Regions from separate parts of the Rhizobium sp. 01L410 genome, predicted to be linked through region 4. Evidence: predicted binding sites of a transcription regulator. Region 4 holds the regulator's gene; each other region holds the start of a gene.
What was found. Region 4 encodes LexA, which represses DNA repair genes until DNA is damaged. Its sites were predicted from a motif close to TGTTCNNNNTGTGTTCNG; they were not measured.
Positions count from the first base shown of each region.

Region 1: a site for LexA is predicted at 2,045-2,062, ahead of AC1DV9_RS10610 (helicase-related protein). Genes of this name have one in related genera too.
Region 2: a site for LexA is predicted at 1,746-1,763, ahead of AC1DV9_RS07985 (DNA recombination protein RmuC). Genes of this name have one in related genera too.
Region 3: a site for LexA is predicted at 1,514-1,531, ahead of AC1DV9_RS08630 (2'-5' RNA ligase family protein). Genes of this name have one in related genera too.

Region 1 is NZ_JBFTST010000004.1:185,438-189,445, forward strand. Features, by position in the region: gene AC1DV9_RS10590 (acetyl-CoA C-acetyltransferase) at 1-115, shown strand, start outside; gene phbB (beta-ketoacyl-ACP reductase) at 175-900, shown strand; gene AC1DV9_RS10600 (YMGG-like glycine zipper-containing protein) at 1,002-1,295, opposite strand; gene AC1DV9_RS10605 (DUF3309 family protein) at 1,324-1,479, opposite strand; gene AC1DV9_RS10610 (helicase-related protein) at 2,208-4,008, shown strand, end outside.
Region 2 is NZ_JBFTST010000003.1:152,924-156,931, forward strand. Features, by position in the region: gene AC1DV9_RS07980 (methyl-accepting chemotaxis protein) at 94-1,590, opposite strand; gene AC1DV9_RS07985 (DNA recombination protein RmuC) at 1,796-3,022, shown strand; gene AC1DV9_RS07990 (ribokinase) at 3,068-3,967, shown strand.
Region 3 is NZ_JBFTST010000003.1:283,360-287,367, forward strand. Features, by position in the region: gene AC1DV9_RS08620 (SDR family oxidoreductase) at 1-785, shown strand, start outside; gene AC1DV9_RS08625 (methylated-DNA--[protein]-cysteine S-methyltransferase) at 850-1,413, opposite strand; gene AC1DV9_RS08630 (2'-5' RNA ligase family protein) at 1,738-2,211, shown strand; gene AC1DV9_RS08635 (M14 family zinc carboxypeptidase) at 2,289-3,347, shown strand; gene AC1DV9_RS08640 (ArsC family reductase) at 3,350-3,700, shown strand; gene ybaK (Cys-tRNA(Pro) deacylase) at 3,703-4,008, shown strand, end outside.
Region 4 is NZ_JBFTST010000008.1:95,821-99,828, reverse strand. Features, by position in the region: gene AC1DV9_RS18475 (ComEC/Rec2 family competence protein) at 1-1,518, shown strand, start outside; gene lexA (transcriptional repressor LexA) at 1,499-2,212, opposite strand; gene AC1DV9_RS18465 (VOC family protein) at 2,417-3,295, shown strand; gene kdsA (3-deoxy-8-phosphooctulonate synthase) at 3,292-4,008, shown strand, end outside.

The sequences.
Region 1 (4,008 bases), on a different contig from region 4:
CCGCGTTCTGAATACGCTGGTTTTCGAAATGAAGCGCCGCGGCGCGAAGAAGGGATTGGCAACACTCTGCATCGGCGGCGGCATGGGCGTCGCGATGTGCCTCGAAGCACTTTAAATAGCATGCGATCCATGTCTTAATGACGGGATCGAAGGCGATAACAAGGGGAGCGAAACATGAGCAGAGTGGCTTTGGTCACCGGTGGCACACGTGGCATCGGTGCAGCAATTTCGGTGGCGCTCAAGAACGCCGGTTACAAGGTGGCGGCGAACTACGCCGGCAACGAAGAGAAGGCCAAGGCCTTTCATGACCTCACCGGTGTCCCGGTCTTCAAGTGGGATGTTTCCGACTATGCCGCTTGCGGCGAGGGCATCGCCAAGGTGGAGGCCGAGCTCGGCCCCATCGACGTGCTGATCAACAACGCCGGTATCACCCGCGACGCGATGTTTCACAAGATGACCCCGCAGCAGTGGCATGAGGTCGTCAACACCAACCTCACCGGCCTCTTTAACATGACCCATCAGGTCTGGGGCGGCATGCGTGACCGCAGCTTCGGCCGTATAGTCAATATCTCGTCGATCAATGGCCAGAAAGGCCAGATGGGGCAGGTCAACTATTCCGCTGCCAAGGCCGGCGATCTCGGCTTCACCAAGGCGCTGGCGCAAGAGGGTGCGGCGAAGAACATCACGGTTAACGCCGTCTGCCCCGGTTATATCGGCACGGAGATGGTTCTTGCGGTTCCGGAAAAGGTGCTGAACGAGCGGATCATCCCGCAGATCCCGGTTGGCCGTCTTGGCGAACCTGAAGAGATCGCGCGCTGTGTGGTGTTCCTGGCCTCGGATGACGCTGGGTTCATCACCGGCTCGACGCTCACGGCGAATGGCGGTCAGTTTTTCGTCTGATACGGCCTGAGGTCCCGGGAGTTTACTCACAGAGATCCAGCGCAAACGGTTGAAACAAAAACGGGCGCCAAGGCGCCCGTTTTCAAAAGATCAGTCTATTGTTAGCAGCGAACGCGGCGCGTTGAGCCGTTCGAGTAGGCTACGTAGCAACCGTAGCGGTCACGATAGACGCGCTGGCCCGAATAGCGGCCATTGCGCTGATCGACCGAGTTACCGACTGCAGCGCCAACCAGGCCGCCTGCAACGGCGCCGACGGCTGCGCCGCCCCAGCTGTTGGAAACCGCACCGCCAATAAGGGCGCCAGAGCCAGCGCCGATTGCGGTGCCCTGCTCAGTTGCCGTGCACGATGCAAGCGCACCCACGAGTGCTGCAACGAGAACAACCTTCTTCATCATGACTTACAACTCCCCAGTTACATGGCCTTTAGATGCGGCCCATCAGGACAAGGATAATGATAATGACGAGAACTAGCCCCAAACCGCCAGAAGGTCCATAGCCCCAAGCGCGGCTGTAACCCCAATTCGGCAGAGCGCCGATCAAAAGCAGAATAAGGATAATAAGAAGTATCGTACTGAGCATGTTTTCTGTCCTTCAACTCACCGCGAGTTACGAATGGACAATAAACACGGTAGCCGGGTTTTTGTTCCCGGCTAAACTTATGTGCGTGCAATTTCAAGATGGAGTTTTCTTGCTGGTGCCGGAACTTATATTCTACGGGACGGTATAAACGCGTCAGGCTCGAAAAGGTTCCGCTGTTCCGCAGAAAATTTTAACGAAACATTACACTCAGGGCGGAAAGTGTTAATGGCGACCGATGTTCAATGCTGGTCCTGCAATCAAGGAGGCTGCATATAGCGCCCGTTCGCGCAGTTCATCAATATGCAGTGGCGAACAAAAGCGGAATTTGCGGCTGTCGGCGATTCGTCTGTGATTCGTTCCGGCTTTGACCCGAAGGTCAATTCAGTGGTTTTCGGGTTTTCCGTCTTTGCGGTTGACGCCGGATGAAAAGAGGCCGTCCAAGGCCGCCTGCTGCAAATTGCCGGATTCCGGTGATTCAGCATCTAGTGGGAAAAGCTGATTCAAAACCAATACTTAGCCGTGAACAAAAGCTGAATCACCGCGAGTCTGCGATTCGTCTCTGATTCGTTCTCAAGCTGTTCCGAATCTCAAAACAGAGGCTTAGCGCCGCTTGTTGAATCAAATTAGCAGCGCATTCGCATCATCCGGCTCTTGCGTTTGCCGGTTGCCCTGTCCATGTGTTGTCTGCTGACTTGACCCCGGGGCTCCCCGCCTCACTTGCATGGACCATGACACTGAATTCGCAGCCGATGATACTGAGTGGACGCGGTGTGACCGCGGTGCTCGGGCCGACCAATACCGGCAAGACGCATTACGCAATCGAGCGCATGGTCGCGCATGGCACCGGCGTGATCGGGCTGCCGCTGCGCCTTCTGGCGCGAGAGGTCTATAGCCGGGTCGTCGAAAAGGTCGGTGTGCACAATGTCGCGCTGGTCACGGGCGAGGAAAAGATTTCTCCGCCCAATGCGCGCTTTTCGGTCTGCACCGTCGAGGCGATGCCGCGCGAAACCAAGGCGGCCTTCGTCGCGATCGACGAAGTGCAGCTCGCCGGAGATCTCGAGCGCGGGCACATCTTCACCGATCGCATCCTGCATCTGCGCGGCCGCGACGAGACGCTGCTGCTCGGCGCCGGCACGATGCGCCCCATTCTCCAGCAGCTACTGCCCGGAATCACCGTCATCGAGAGGCCGAGACTGTCGCAGCTGCTCTATGCCGGGCAGAAGAAGATTACCCGGTTGCCGCAGCGCTCGGCGATCGTCGCCTTCTCGGCTGACGAAGTTTACGCCATCGCCGAGCTGATCCGGCGCCAACGCGGCGGCGCGGCCGTCGTTCTTGGCGCGCTCAGCCCGCGGACGCGCAATGCGCAAGTGGCGCTCTATCAGGCGGGCGATGTCGAATATCTGGTCGCCACCGATGCGATCGGCATGGGGCTCAATCTCGACGTCGATCATGTCGCCTTCGCGCAGGACCGGAAATTCGACGGCTACCAGTTCCGCAATCTCAATCCCGCAGAACTTGGCCAGATCGCCGGGCGTGCCGGCCGCCATGTTCGCGATGGCATCTTCGGCGTGACCGGGCAGGTTGCGCCGTTCGATGATGAACTGGTGCAGCGGATCGAGGCGCACGAGTTCGACAACGTCAAGGTTCTGCAGTGGCGGACCAAGGAATTCGACTTCGCCTCGATACAATCGCTGCGCGCAAGCCTGGAAAAGCCGCCGAGCGTCCAGGGGCTGACGCGATCCCTGCCTTCGGTCGATCAGCAGGCGCTGGAACATCTTTCACGATATCCGGAAATTATTGATCTTGCGACCAAGCCGGAAAGGGTTGAAAAGCTCTGGGAAGCTTGTGCGCTGCCCGATTACCGGCGTATTGCACCGGCCCAGCATGCCGATCTGATCTCGACCCTCTTTTCTGATCTCGTCCGCCGTGGCACGGTGAACGAAGATTTCCTCGCGGAGCAGGTGCATCGTGCGGACCGGACGGACGGTGAAATCGACACGCTTTCGGCGCGAATCGCGCAGATAAGAACCTGGACCTATGTGTCGAACCGGCCCGGTTGGCTTGCCGATCCGACACACTGGCAGGAAAAGACGCGGGAAATCGAAGATCGATTGTCCGATGCGTTACATGAAAGGTTGACGAAACGCTTTGTTGATCGCAGGACATCTGTGCTCATGAAGCGCCTGAGAGAGAATGCGATGCTGGAAGCTGAAATCAGTGTGAATGGTGATGTCTTCGTGGAGGGACATCATGTGGGTCAGTTGAGCGGTTTCCGCTTCACGCCCATCGGTGGAACGGATGGACCGGACGCCAAGGCCGTACAGGCTGCTTCACAAAAGGCGCTTGCTCTGGAATTCGAAGCGCGCGCTGCGCGCATGCATGCTGCCGGCAATGGCGATCTGGCGATCAGCGCCGATGGCCTAGTGCGCTGGCTCGGCGATCCCGTGGCGCGGCTTTCGGGCAGCGACCACATCATGCGGCCGCGGGTGATCCTGCTTGCCGACGAGCAGTTGACCGGAAATGCGCGCG
Region 2 (4,008 bases), on a different contig from region 4:
TTCCCATAACCTATCTTTTTAAGCGAGGGAATTATCCCGGAAGTGCCGGAGGCGCTTTTTTACGCGCACCTCCGGAAAATCGCCGTATTCGTCTCAGGCTGCACGGCGGCTGGGAGCGCTGCTGCGCATTTCCATCCGGGTACCGAAGCGCTGCAGCAGCTCCATAAGATTGCTGACTTCGCCGCGAAGGCGGCGGGTCTCGGCCGAGGTGTGCTCGACCATGCCGGAATTCTGCTGGGTGATCGTATCCATGTTGCGGATGGCAACGCTGACCTCGTTTACGCCAGTCGCCTGGTCGCGAGCGGCGGCGGCGATTTCAGCGACCACATGATTGATCATGTCGATGCGGCTGATCATGTCGCCCAGTGCTTCGCCGGTGCTGCTGACGATGCCGACGCCCTGGTCCACCTGTGCAGAGCTCTGCGAGATCAGGTTCTTGATCTCCTTTGCCGCTTCTGCAGTGCGCTGGGCAAGCTGGCGGACTTCCTGGGCGACGACCGCGAAGCCCTTGCCTGCCTCGCCTGCGCGTGCAGCTTCGACACCGGCATTCAGCGCCAGAAGATTGGTCTGGAAGGCGATCTCGTCGATGACGCCGATAATCTTGGCGATTTCATCCGACGACTTCTCGATGCCGGCCATGGCGGAAACGGCGCTGTTCACAAGCTCGCCGGAATTCTTCGCACGCTGCTGTGTTTCACGCACCGCATCCGAGGCCTTCTCGGCATTGGCGGCGGTCAGCCCGACGCTGACGGACAGCTGCTGGAGCGCCGCCGAGCTTTCTTCGACGCCCGCAGCCTGCTGTGCGGTCCGAAGCGCCAGATCGTCGGCAGCCTTGGAAATCGTGTCCGTGCCGCGCAGGATTTCAGCCGAGCTGCTACGAACCGAGCCGAATGACGTGCGCAGCGCAGCGACGGCGCGATTGTAGTCGTCGGCCATATGCTTGAAATTGCCCGGAAGGTCGGTAGGCAGCTTGGCATCGAGGTCTCCGGCGGAGAGCGCTTCCAAACCGCGGCGCAGATGGTCGAGCGCCATGGTCTGGTCGGCCTCCGCCTTGGCGCGGTCCTCCTCCAGCTTGCGGCGCTTTTCTTCCAATGCCTCGAGATAGACGGAGATCGAATAGTCCATGTCCAGCATCCCTGCCTTGATGACGGCGGAAAGCTTCTCGGCCAGTACCTTGCCCTGCTGGCGGCCGAACATCGACGGCCACTGCTTGTCCATGATGCCCTTAACGAGCTCGGACATGACGATCGCGTAGCCACCGATATACCACCGCGGCTCCAGGCCGATGCGGGCGTGAGTGCGGCCGACTGCGGTGACGCCCTTCACGTAGGTTTCGTCGAAATTGCCACCAGCCAGATTGGCCCAATGGTTCTCCTGCGCCTTCTTGGCGTGGCCCATATGGGATTTGTCGGAGAAGAAGCTGGCAACGGCCGGGGTCTTGGCGATCTTCTGATAGAATTTGTCAAGCGCACCGCCGACCAGCGAGCTGATGACAGGCCGGATCTCGCTCATCGTCTTGCGCGCAGCATCGTCGAGCTCGATGAAGTCGAGGCGCTGCTTGAGGTCGGATTGCGATTGCTGGCTGCTCATGATGTTCTCTGTCTGCGCGATGCGCGGTAAGGATCTGTTTCGGCAGAGACATTTCTAAAATATGGTTGAGCAATCGTTAAGCATGGCCACGATTTGTCGTCCCTCTCCCAAAGTGGACTGCGGCCTTTTGATCATACCAAAGCTACCTGTGGATTCGTTCACGTTTTGATCTGGTCAACAGGTTGAAGTTTGCTATGGTGGCCGGATGAACAATTCTGCCGACTCGCTCACCATCTCGCTTGCCGCCGTCAATCCGGCCATTCTCGCCATCGCAGGCGGCGCCATCGCCGCCATGGTCGTCGTCCTCGTGTTCTTGCTGTTCAGAAGCAGCAACTTGCGGCGCGAGCAGAATGAGGAAGCCGCGATCCGATCGGCGGAAGCCGATATGCGCATGTCGGAGCTTCTGAAAATCCAGGCGGAGATGCAGGGCCGCATTTCGACCATGGCGGAGGTGTTCGGCACGCGGCAGGCAGAGCTCAATCAGGCGATCAACCAGCGTCTTGATGGTATGTCGCAGCGGGTCAGCCACACGATCACCGAACAGACGAAATCGACCCACGAAAACCTGCAGAAGCTGCAGGAGCGGCTGGCCGTCATCGACGTTGCGCAGAACAACATCCAGATGCTGGCCAAGGACGTCGTCGGCCTGCAGGCGATCCTTTCCAACAAGCAGACACGCGGCGCCTTCGGCCAGTCGCGGATGGAAACGATTGTTGCCGATGGGCTGCCGATGGGCGCCTATGCCTTCCAGCAGACGCTGTCGAACGGTTCGCGGCCGGACTGCACCGTGAAGATGCCGAATGGCGCACCGCCGCTCGTCATCGACGCCAAGTTTCCGCTCGAAGCGTGGAACGCCATTCGCGACGCCGGCGGCCCGGATGCCACCAAGATCGCCTCCCAGCAGTTCCGGCGCGATATGGAAGTGCATATTCGCGATATCTCGGAAAAGTATCTGATCCAGGGCGAAACCCAGGACACGGCCTTCATGTTCGTGCCCTCGGAATCAATCTTTGCCGAGGTCCACGAGAACTTCGAGCCGATCATCCAGAAGGCGCATCGCGCCCGGATTGTCATCGTGTCTCCTTCCCTGCTGATGCTGTCGATCCAGGTGATCCAGGCGGTTCTCAAGGATCAGCGTATGCGCGCACAGGCGCACGTCATTCAGGGTGAAGTCGCAAACCTCATGGACGATCTCGGCCGCCTCGATGAGCGTGTGCGCAAGCTGCAAGGGCATTTCGCCATGGCGCAAAAGGATGTCGACATGATCGTCACCTCCGCCGACAAGCTGACCAAGCGTGGCTCGAAGATCGAGGCTCTCGAATTCGAAGCGACGGGCGATACCGGCAAACCGGAGCGCGAAGACCAGCCAGCTGCGAAATCGGTCGAGAGCCGGACAGGCCTTCTCAAGCTCAGGGTGGTTGACGAGGAGTGAGCCCTTCGGGCAGTGTCGCGCCAATTAAAGGACGGGACATCTACCATGATCACTGTGTTCGGCTCCATCAACATGGACCTCATCGCCACCACCGCGCGCCTGCCGAAGCCGGGTGAAACCGTGGCTGGGACTGGCTTTGCGACTGCCGCCGGCGGCAAGGGTGCCAACCAGGCGCTTGCTGCGCGCCGTGCAGGCAGCACCGTCAATATGGCTGGCGCAGTCGGCAAGGATGAATTCGCCGCCCCCGCCATCGCGCTTCTCAGTGAAGCCGGTGCAGGACTTTCCAAGGTCAATCATGTGGACGGTCCAACCGGCACCGCCCTGATCCTCGTGGGCGGCGACGGCGAAAACATGATCGCGGTCGTTCCCGGCGCTAACGGCACCGTCAGCCCCGAAGATGCTGAGGCCGTGGTTGCGGCAATGGAACCCAACGATATTCTCATGCTGCAGCTCGAGGTTCCCCCGGCCGCCGTCGAGAAGGCTCTTGATGCGGCCCGCAAGAAGGGCATCCGCAGCGTACTCAATCTCGCACCGCTGATTGCCGACGCACCACGCCTTGGGCGGCTGGCAGATATCGTCATCGCCAACGAGACGGAATTCGAGCTTCTGGCCGGACAAGAAGGTATGACCGCTGGCGATCGCGAGGCCGCCTTGAAGCGCCTTCACGGCGAAACCGGACAGACACTGATCGTCACACTTGGCGCCGATGGCGTCATTGCCATTCGCGATGGCGAGCTCGTCCGAGCGAAAGGACTGAAGATTGAGCCTGTCGATACCGTCGGTGCCGGCGATACCTTCTGCGGCTATTTCGCCGCAAGCCTCGACGACGGTCTCGATTTCGAGACATCACTGCGCCGCGCCGCCGTTGCCGGATCCCTTGCCTGCCTCAAGGCGGGAGCCCAGCCGTCGATCCCGCTCAGCGCTGAAGTCGCAAACAAGCTATAGACTTTTCTGTTTCCGATACACTCTACGAAAACCCTCTGCCG
Region 3 (4,008 bases), on a different contig from region 4:
TTCACGGCGCTTCACCCACGCCCTCCGGAACCTATGCTAGCGAGGAAGAATGGATCAAGCCTGCAGTCGATGGCAACCTCCGCGTTCTACGTGCTTCGCGCGATTCGGGCGTAAAGCGGGTTGTGCTCACCTCGGCGTTTGGAGCAATCGGCGCTGGGCACAAGCCCCTCGCCCGCCCCTTCGTCGAGACCGACTGGACCGATCTGACCGGAAACGTCGCGCCCTACCAGAAATCGAAGACCCTTGCCGAACGGGCGTCATGGGACTTCATTGCCAACGAAGGCCGCGGGCTGGAGCTCGCGTCTGTCAACCCCACCATGGTACTCGGACCGGCGCTGGGGGCGGATTATTCGCATTCGATCCGCACGATCAGAGAAATGCTGGAGGGTCAGCCCGGATACCCGAAGATCAAGACCTGCGTGGTCGATGTGCGGGATGTCGCCGAGCTGCATCTGCGTGCCATGACCGATCCTGCTGCAAACGGCGAACGCTTCCTGGCCACCTCAGGCGAAGGGCTTTGGCTGGCGGAAATTGCTAAGCTGCTTAAAGAGCGTATGGGCATGGCTGCTAGCCGTGTCTCGACGCGTGTGTTGCCAAACATACTCGTGCGTTCGATGGCTCTCGCCAACCCAGCAATGAAAGGTCTCGTGCCGCTTCTAGGGGCCAAACTGGACGCCAGCGGAGAAAAGGCAGAACGCCTGCTCGGCTGGACGCCTCGCTCGCGAGAAGAGGCAATTGTGGCCAGCGCCGAAAGTCTGCTAAGGTTGGGCCTTGTCAAAACCTGATTGCCGATGAGCAGATCCCGCCGTAAACTCGAAAGGCAGATGGGAGCAGAATCCCTCTCGCTGCCTAAAACCCCAGCGACTGCTGGGCCGGTTCAGGCGGACCGAGGTTGACACCCTCCAGTTCCAGCATCTTCGCCTTGGAGTTCGCCCCACCGGGGGCGGAGAAGCCGCCGAGCTTGCCGCCGGCGGCGAGGACGCGGTGGCAGGGGATGATCAGCGCAACCGGATTTTTCGCCAGGGCCTGACCGACGTCGCGGGCGGCTTCCGGGCCGCGGCCGAGTTCCTTTGCAAGCGTGCCGTAGGTCGTCGTCCTGCCCCAGCCGACGCGCCGGGCGGCGGCGTAGATTTCCCGGAAGAACTCATCCTGATTGGACAGATCCACCGCAACATCTGAGAAGTCCACAGTCTCCCCGGCGAAATAGCGTTTGACGGATTCGATCGTCGCCGCGACCGCGGCCGGCGGATCTGCGCGAAGACCTGATGACAGTCGCTTCAGCAGCAACTGTTCGGTCGAATGCCCGGATTTGGTCGGCAGCTGGAAGCGGACGATGCCGGCGGCATTCCAGGCTATGCCGCAAAAGCCGCCTGCGGTCTCGAAGATGCAGTAGTGATGCGTTGCCTCGCTCATGACGCAACCTCCATGATTGACTGCTCCAAAGATCGTATGCCTGCGCGCGGCCATCAACCCGATTCTTGCGCGCAACCGTCATCTCAACAGCTCGATTATTTGTTCTCTTTTTGTTCTTGTCAATTCCTGCACTGATTGCTAGCCTCTGGTCCTTCATGAGGAGGCGGCGGTTGCCGGTTGAAGATGGTTGCTCAAAACCAGACGGAATTTTCGTTTGACCGTGCGTCGGGGCCGGCGCCGAGTCACGGCGGAGCGGATCGAAAGCCTTTCAACGTCTATTTTGCACTGCGCCCCGACGAGCGGGCGGCAGAGCAGACGAGGCGCATGGCGGGTGATCTGCGGCGGCGTTTCGGCTTGCGGGAGAAGCCACGGCCCAAGCGCCTGCTCCACGTCTCGCTCTGCCATCTCGGGGAATGGGATGCGATCCCGCCGAGCATGCTGTTCGATGGTCTGGCGGCCGCCGCTGCCGTCAGAATGCGCCCCTTCAAGCTGACCTTCCGGCGCGCCGTGAGTTTTCGCCAGGGCAAGCCGGCACTGGTTCTGCGGGCAGACGAAGGGCGGCAAGAGGTTCTCTCATTGCATGCGCAGCTCGCCTTGTCGCTGCTCAACCGCGGCGTCAGCGTCCGGGTTCAGCCGAAGCTCGAGCCGCATATGACGCTGCTCTATGATTATCGCAGCGTGCCCGAGACGATCCTTTCGGAGCCGATCGTCTGGACGGCGAAGTCTTTCGTGCTGGTCAACAGCCTCGTCGGCGAAGGCCGGCATGTGGATATCGAAGAATGGCCGCTGCTTGGATGAGGAGCCCCTATTGACGCTTGCGCCGGTGCGGCGGAGTTGCTTAAAGCTGCTCCCAGCAGATTTTGCGGAGTGCTGACATGGATACGACCGAGATCATCATTCCTGGCGATACGCCGGGCATCGAATGGCGCCTGCCGGTGCTGCATTTCGAGGGCAGCGACCCGCACGCGCCGCGGATCTACATTCAGGCGGCGCTGCATGCCAATGAGCTACCGGGAACGGCACTGCTGCATTTCCTCTGCCGGAAGCTCAGAGCTGCCGAAGATGCCGGAAGGATCGCTAGCGACATTACGATCGTTCCGCAGGCCAACCCGATCGGCGCGGCGCAATCCCATTTCGGCGAGCTGCAGGGACGTTTCGATCTCGGATCGCGCACCAACTTCAATCGTGACTTCCCGCTGATTTCGCTGCGCGACCGCGATACGCTGGTAGAGAGTCTCGACCGGTATCCGGCTACGGATCGTCTCAAGCGGCAGCTGATCCACATGGCACTCGGCGCCGATCTGGTGCTCGATCTGCATTGCGACGATGAATCACTGCAATATGCCTATATCGACGAGGCCTTCTGGCCCGAGGCGGCCGATCTGGCCAGCGCTCTGTCGATGGATGCCGTGCTGCTTTCGGATGGCGAAAGCTCGGCTTTCGAAGAGGCCGTCGGCTTTGCCTGGAAATACGAGGTGCCCGGCGAGAAGCGCAGCCGCTTGCCCGGCAAGCTCTCCGTAACGGTGGAGCTTCGCGGCCGCCGCGACGTCTATCCTGACATGGCATCTGCTGATGCCGATGGCGTCTTCGCCTTCCTCGCCGCCCGCGGGGCGATCAGGGACAGCGCACCTCTCGGTGCTTTCACCGGACCCGCCGTGCCGCTCGACAATATCGAGATGATCCGCACGCCGGTTGCCGGCACCCTTCTTTTCCACCGCGACATCGGCGAGACGGTCGCTGCCGGCGATCTTTTGGCAACCATCGTCGCGCGGCCGGGCATGGCCGATGGCGAGACGGACATCCGTGCCCCGCAGGCAGGCTTGATCGTGACGCGCACGTCCGACCGGCTGGTGCGGCGGCGCGCAGACCTGATGAAGATTGCCTGCGGCGAGCCAAGCACGGCGCTGCGCAAGGCCGGCACGCTGGAAGACTAACGATGGCAACGACGATTTACGGCATCAAGAACTGCGACACGATGAAGAAGGCCCGCACCTGGCTCGAGGAGAATGGGGCGGGCTACGACTTCCACGATTATAAGGCCTCGGGCATCGACCGGGCACATCTGGAAGACTGGGTCGGCAAGGCCGGATGGGAAACGGTGCTGAACCGTGCAGGAACAACCTTCCGTAAGCTGACGGATGCCGATCGCGAGAACCTGACGCGCGACAAAGCGATCGCGCTGATGCTGGAGCAGCCTTCGATGATCAAGCGCCCGGTGCTGGAGCATGACGGCAAGCTGCTTGTCGGTTTCAAGCCTGATCTCTACGCTGCCGAATTCGGAAAGTGATCATGTCGAAGACGACGCGTGCCACGCAGGTCCTTGCCAAATCGGGCGTCGAATTCGCGGTCCATACCTATGACTACGATCCGAACGCCGAACGCGTCGGCCTGCAGGCGGCGGAAGCGCTCGGCGAGGAGCCACACCGGGTTCTGAAGACACTGATGGCCGAAGTCGATGGCAAAGCGGTCTGCGTCGTCGTTCCATCCGACCGTGAAGTGAGCATGAAGAAGCTGGCCGCAGCCTTTGGCGGCAAGTCCGCGAACATGATGAAGCCTGCCGATGCCGAACGGCTGACCGGCTATCATGTCGGCGGC
Region 4 (4,008 bases):
CGCGCCATTTCGAGTGGGACGACTGAGGCGCTGCGCCAATCCGGGCTTGCGCATATCATTGCCATTTCCGGTCTCAACATGGCGCTGTCGGCAGGCATCTTCTTCGTCGGCTTCCGCACCGTGCTCAGCCTGTTTCCGGCTGTCGTCCAGGCCTATCCCGTCAAGAAGATCGCCGCAGCCGGTGCGCTTGCCGCCGTCACCGCCTATTTCCTGATCTCGGGCTTCGCCGTCTCCGCCGAACGCGCCTTTATCATGATGGCAATCATGCTGGCGGCGGTCTTCTTCGACCGGCCGTCGATCAGTCTGCGCAACGTAGCCTTATCGGCGCTCGTGATCATTGTCCTCTCACCCTCGGAGATCATGGGGCCAAGCTTCCAGATGTCCTTCGCCGCGACACTGGCCCTCGTCGCCGGCTATGCGCTCTGGAAGGAGAGGCCGGTGCGCGACCGGCCCTTCGCAAAGTTTCGCGCCGTCAGGATGCTGTCTTCCGCCGCTGCGTTCTTCGGCGGCATCCTGCTGACCTCCGTCATCGGCGGCTTCTCGACTGCATTGTTCTCGGTCGAGCACTTCCACCGGCTGACGGCCTATGGCCTGCCAGCCAATCTCGCCGCCATGCCGATCATCTCCTTCATCATCATGCCGTTCGGCCTCATTGCCATGCTGCTGATGCCCTTCGGCCTCGATGCATGGGCGTGGCAGGTGACGGGCTTCGGGCTCGATCTGGTGATCGCCATCGCCAGGACGGTTGCCTCATGGGGCGGCGATATCGGCGTCGGGCGCCTGGCGTCTTGGTACTTTCCCGCGGCGGTGACAGGTTTCCTGCTGCTGACTTTGCTGCGCAGCCGCATGCGCCATCTCGGCACCGCGATCTTGATGGCATCGACGACAGCCGCCGCGATGTTTGGAGGTCCTCCGCCGCCGAAAATCGTGATTGCCGAGGACGGGAGCATGGCGGGCATCGTCAGCGACAACGGCCTCGCCACCAATCGCGAACGGCCACCGGGCTTCATCTTTGATCAATGGAGGCGCGCGCTGGTGCTCGATGAGCATCTACCACCGGCGTTCCCGGCGCTGCCGGATATTCCCATCGCACCGCGCGGTGAAAGGCTGAAACTGACGGAGACACAGCAGAACGACACCATGAACGCGATCAAGGCGAGTGCGACGGGCGAGCGCTTCTCATGCGTGAAAAATGCCTGGTGTACGGCGAAGCTCGACAACGGTTCGATCCTGACCGTGGTCGAGAATGCGGCGTTCCTTGGCCCAGCCTGCGACATATCCGATATCGTCGTCACACCGATTCGCCTGCGCCTCGATACCTGCCGCTCAGGCGCCATGCTTTTCACCGGGGAGACATTGCGGAAGACAGGCGCTGTCGAGCTTCGTTTCCCCAATGGGATCGCCGAAATCACCACATCATTCGAGGGTCTCGATCGTCCCTGGACCCGCCACCGCGCCTATGACTGGCGCAGTGGAGCTTTTGGTGAAAGCGAACCGCTCAGTGATAGCGGCGGATAAGGCCGACGAGTTTGCCCTGAACCTTGACGCGGTCAGGTCCAAAAATGCGGGTTTCGTAAGCCGGGTTGGCAGCTTCGAGCGCAATGGACGCGCCCTTGCGGCGGAAGCGCTTCAGTGTTGCCTCTTCGTCATCGACGAGCGCAACGACGATATCACCGGCATTGGCGGTATTGGTGTTGCGGATGATGACCGTGTCGCCGTCGAAGATGCCGGCCTCGATCATGGAGTCGCCCTTGACCTCAAGAGCATAGTGCTCACCGTTTCCGAGCATGTCGGCGGGAACTGTAATGTCGTGGGTGTTCTGCTGGATCGCCGAAATCGGCACACCGGCTGCGATCCGGCCCATGACCGGCACGGAGATCGACGTGTGATTGTCCTCGTTCGCCGGCTTCGGCGGCGCGACCGGCTGCGGCTTGCCGAGGCTGCCTTCGATGACGCTCGGCGAGAATCCGCGGCGCGGCTGAATGCTCGGGCTGTAGGCTTCCGGAAGCTTGATGACCTCGAGTGCGCGCGCCCTGTTCGGTAGGCGGCGAATGAAACCGCGCTCTTCCAACGCGGTGATCAGGCGATGGATGCCCGACTTGGAAGCCAGGTCGAGCGCGTCCTTCATTTCGTCGAAGGACGGCGGTACGCCGGACTCCTTCATCCGCTCGTGAATGAAGAGGAGAAGCTCCTGTTGTTTGCGCGTCAGCATCGAAGTCTTTCCCCAGATTCGTGAAACAAAGCCAGAACGGACACTATATGTTCCATATGTGTTCCGCAAGTGCCTAAATATTGGTAAAACTTCCGATGATTTTTCGTCGTTTTTGAAAGTTTATTTGCCGGATTGGTGATCCACGCTTGCGCTTTGCCGGGCAGGGCGTGCAAATCTCTGCCGGCTTCACCGGAGGGAACCGCCATGACGCATCCGCTCGATCATCTGGTACTGCCCGTCACCCATATAGATGTTGCCCGCGAGCGACTCGGCCGTCTCGGTTTCACCGTCGCGGCCGATGGCCGTCATCCGTTCGGAACGGAGAATGCCTGCGTCTTCCTTGCCGACAGGACCTATCTCGAACCGCTCGGTGTCGCCAACCAGGCGGAGTGCGACGCGGCCGTCGCGAAGGGCAACAGCTTCGTCGCCCGCGATCAGGCCTTCCGCTTCCGCTGCGGCGATGACGGCTTTTCGGCTGTTGTCTTCGGCACCGATGATGCCGATGCGGACAAGGCTTCCTATGACGGCGCACAGCTGAGCGGCGGTGATATGGTCGAATTCTCGCGGCCGATCGTCATGCCCGACGGAACACAGGCGACAGGCGCCTTCAAGCTCGCCTTTGCCGCCGATCTCCGGGCACCCGATGTCTTCTTCTTCGCCTGCCAGCGGATCAACGCCTTTCCGGCCGATCGCAAGGCACTGGAAACCCATGCAAACGGCGTCACCGGCATCAGCGAGATTGCCCTGAGCGCTGAGGATCCGCAGGCCTTCGCTGAATTTCTGGAGACGGCCAGCGGTGGAGTGGAGCCTAAGGAGGCGGCACTCGGCCTATCCTTCGAATTGCCGAACGGGAGACTTTCCATCTTCTCGAACGAGGGCATGGAGGCCTATTTCGATGCCGAGCCACTTGTCACCGATAACGGCCTCAGGGCGCGCGCAATCGTCTTTTCGGTCGGTGATCTGGCCGTGACAGCGGCGCATTTGGCTGCTAACGGGATCACCCATGTCAGTATGAACAATCGTCTGCTGGTGAAGCCGGCGCCGGGACAAGGCGCAATCTTTGCCTTCGAGGAGACCCAATGACAAATACCAATGCAGAAGTCGTCGCCGGCGAGGGTGCTGGACGCGTTACTTTTTCGAATACGGGCAAGCTGTCGCTGATCGCCGGTCCTTGCCAGATGGAAAGCCGCGACCATGCTTTCATGGTCGCCGGTGTTCTGAGCGAACTCTGCAAGTCGCTCGGTATCGGCCTCGTGTATAAGTCGTCTTTCGACAAGGCGAACCGCACATCGCTTTCTGCCGAGCGCGGCATCGGTCTTGAAAAGGCGCTCGAAGTCTTCTCCGATCTGAAGAAGGAATTCGGCTTTCCTGTTCTGACCGATATCCACACGGAAGAGCAGTGCGAGCAGGTGGCAACCGTCGCCGACATCCTGCAGATCCCGGCCTTCCTCAGCCGCCAGACGGACCTTCTCGTTGCTGCCGCCAAGACCGGCCGGATCGTCAACGTCAAGAAGGGCCAGTTCCTGGCGCCCTGGGACATGAAGAATGTCCTCGCCAAGCTGAATGCCAGCGGCAATCCGAACATCCTGCTCTGCGAACGCGGTGCCTCCTTCGGGTACAACACACTGGTATCGGACATGCGCTCGCTGCCAATCATGGCTGCACTTGGCGCCCCTGTTATCTTCGACGCCACGCATTCCGTGCAGCAGCCGGGCGGGCAGGGCGGTTCGAGCGGCGGCCAGCGCGAATTCGTCGAGACCCTGGCGCGTGCCGCCGTTGCCGTCGGTGTCGCGGGT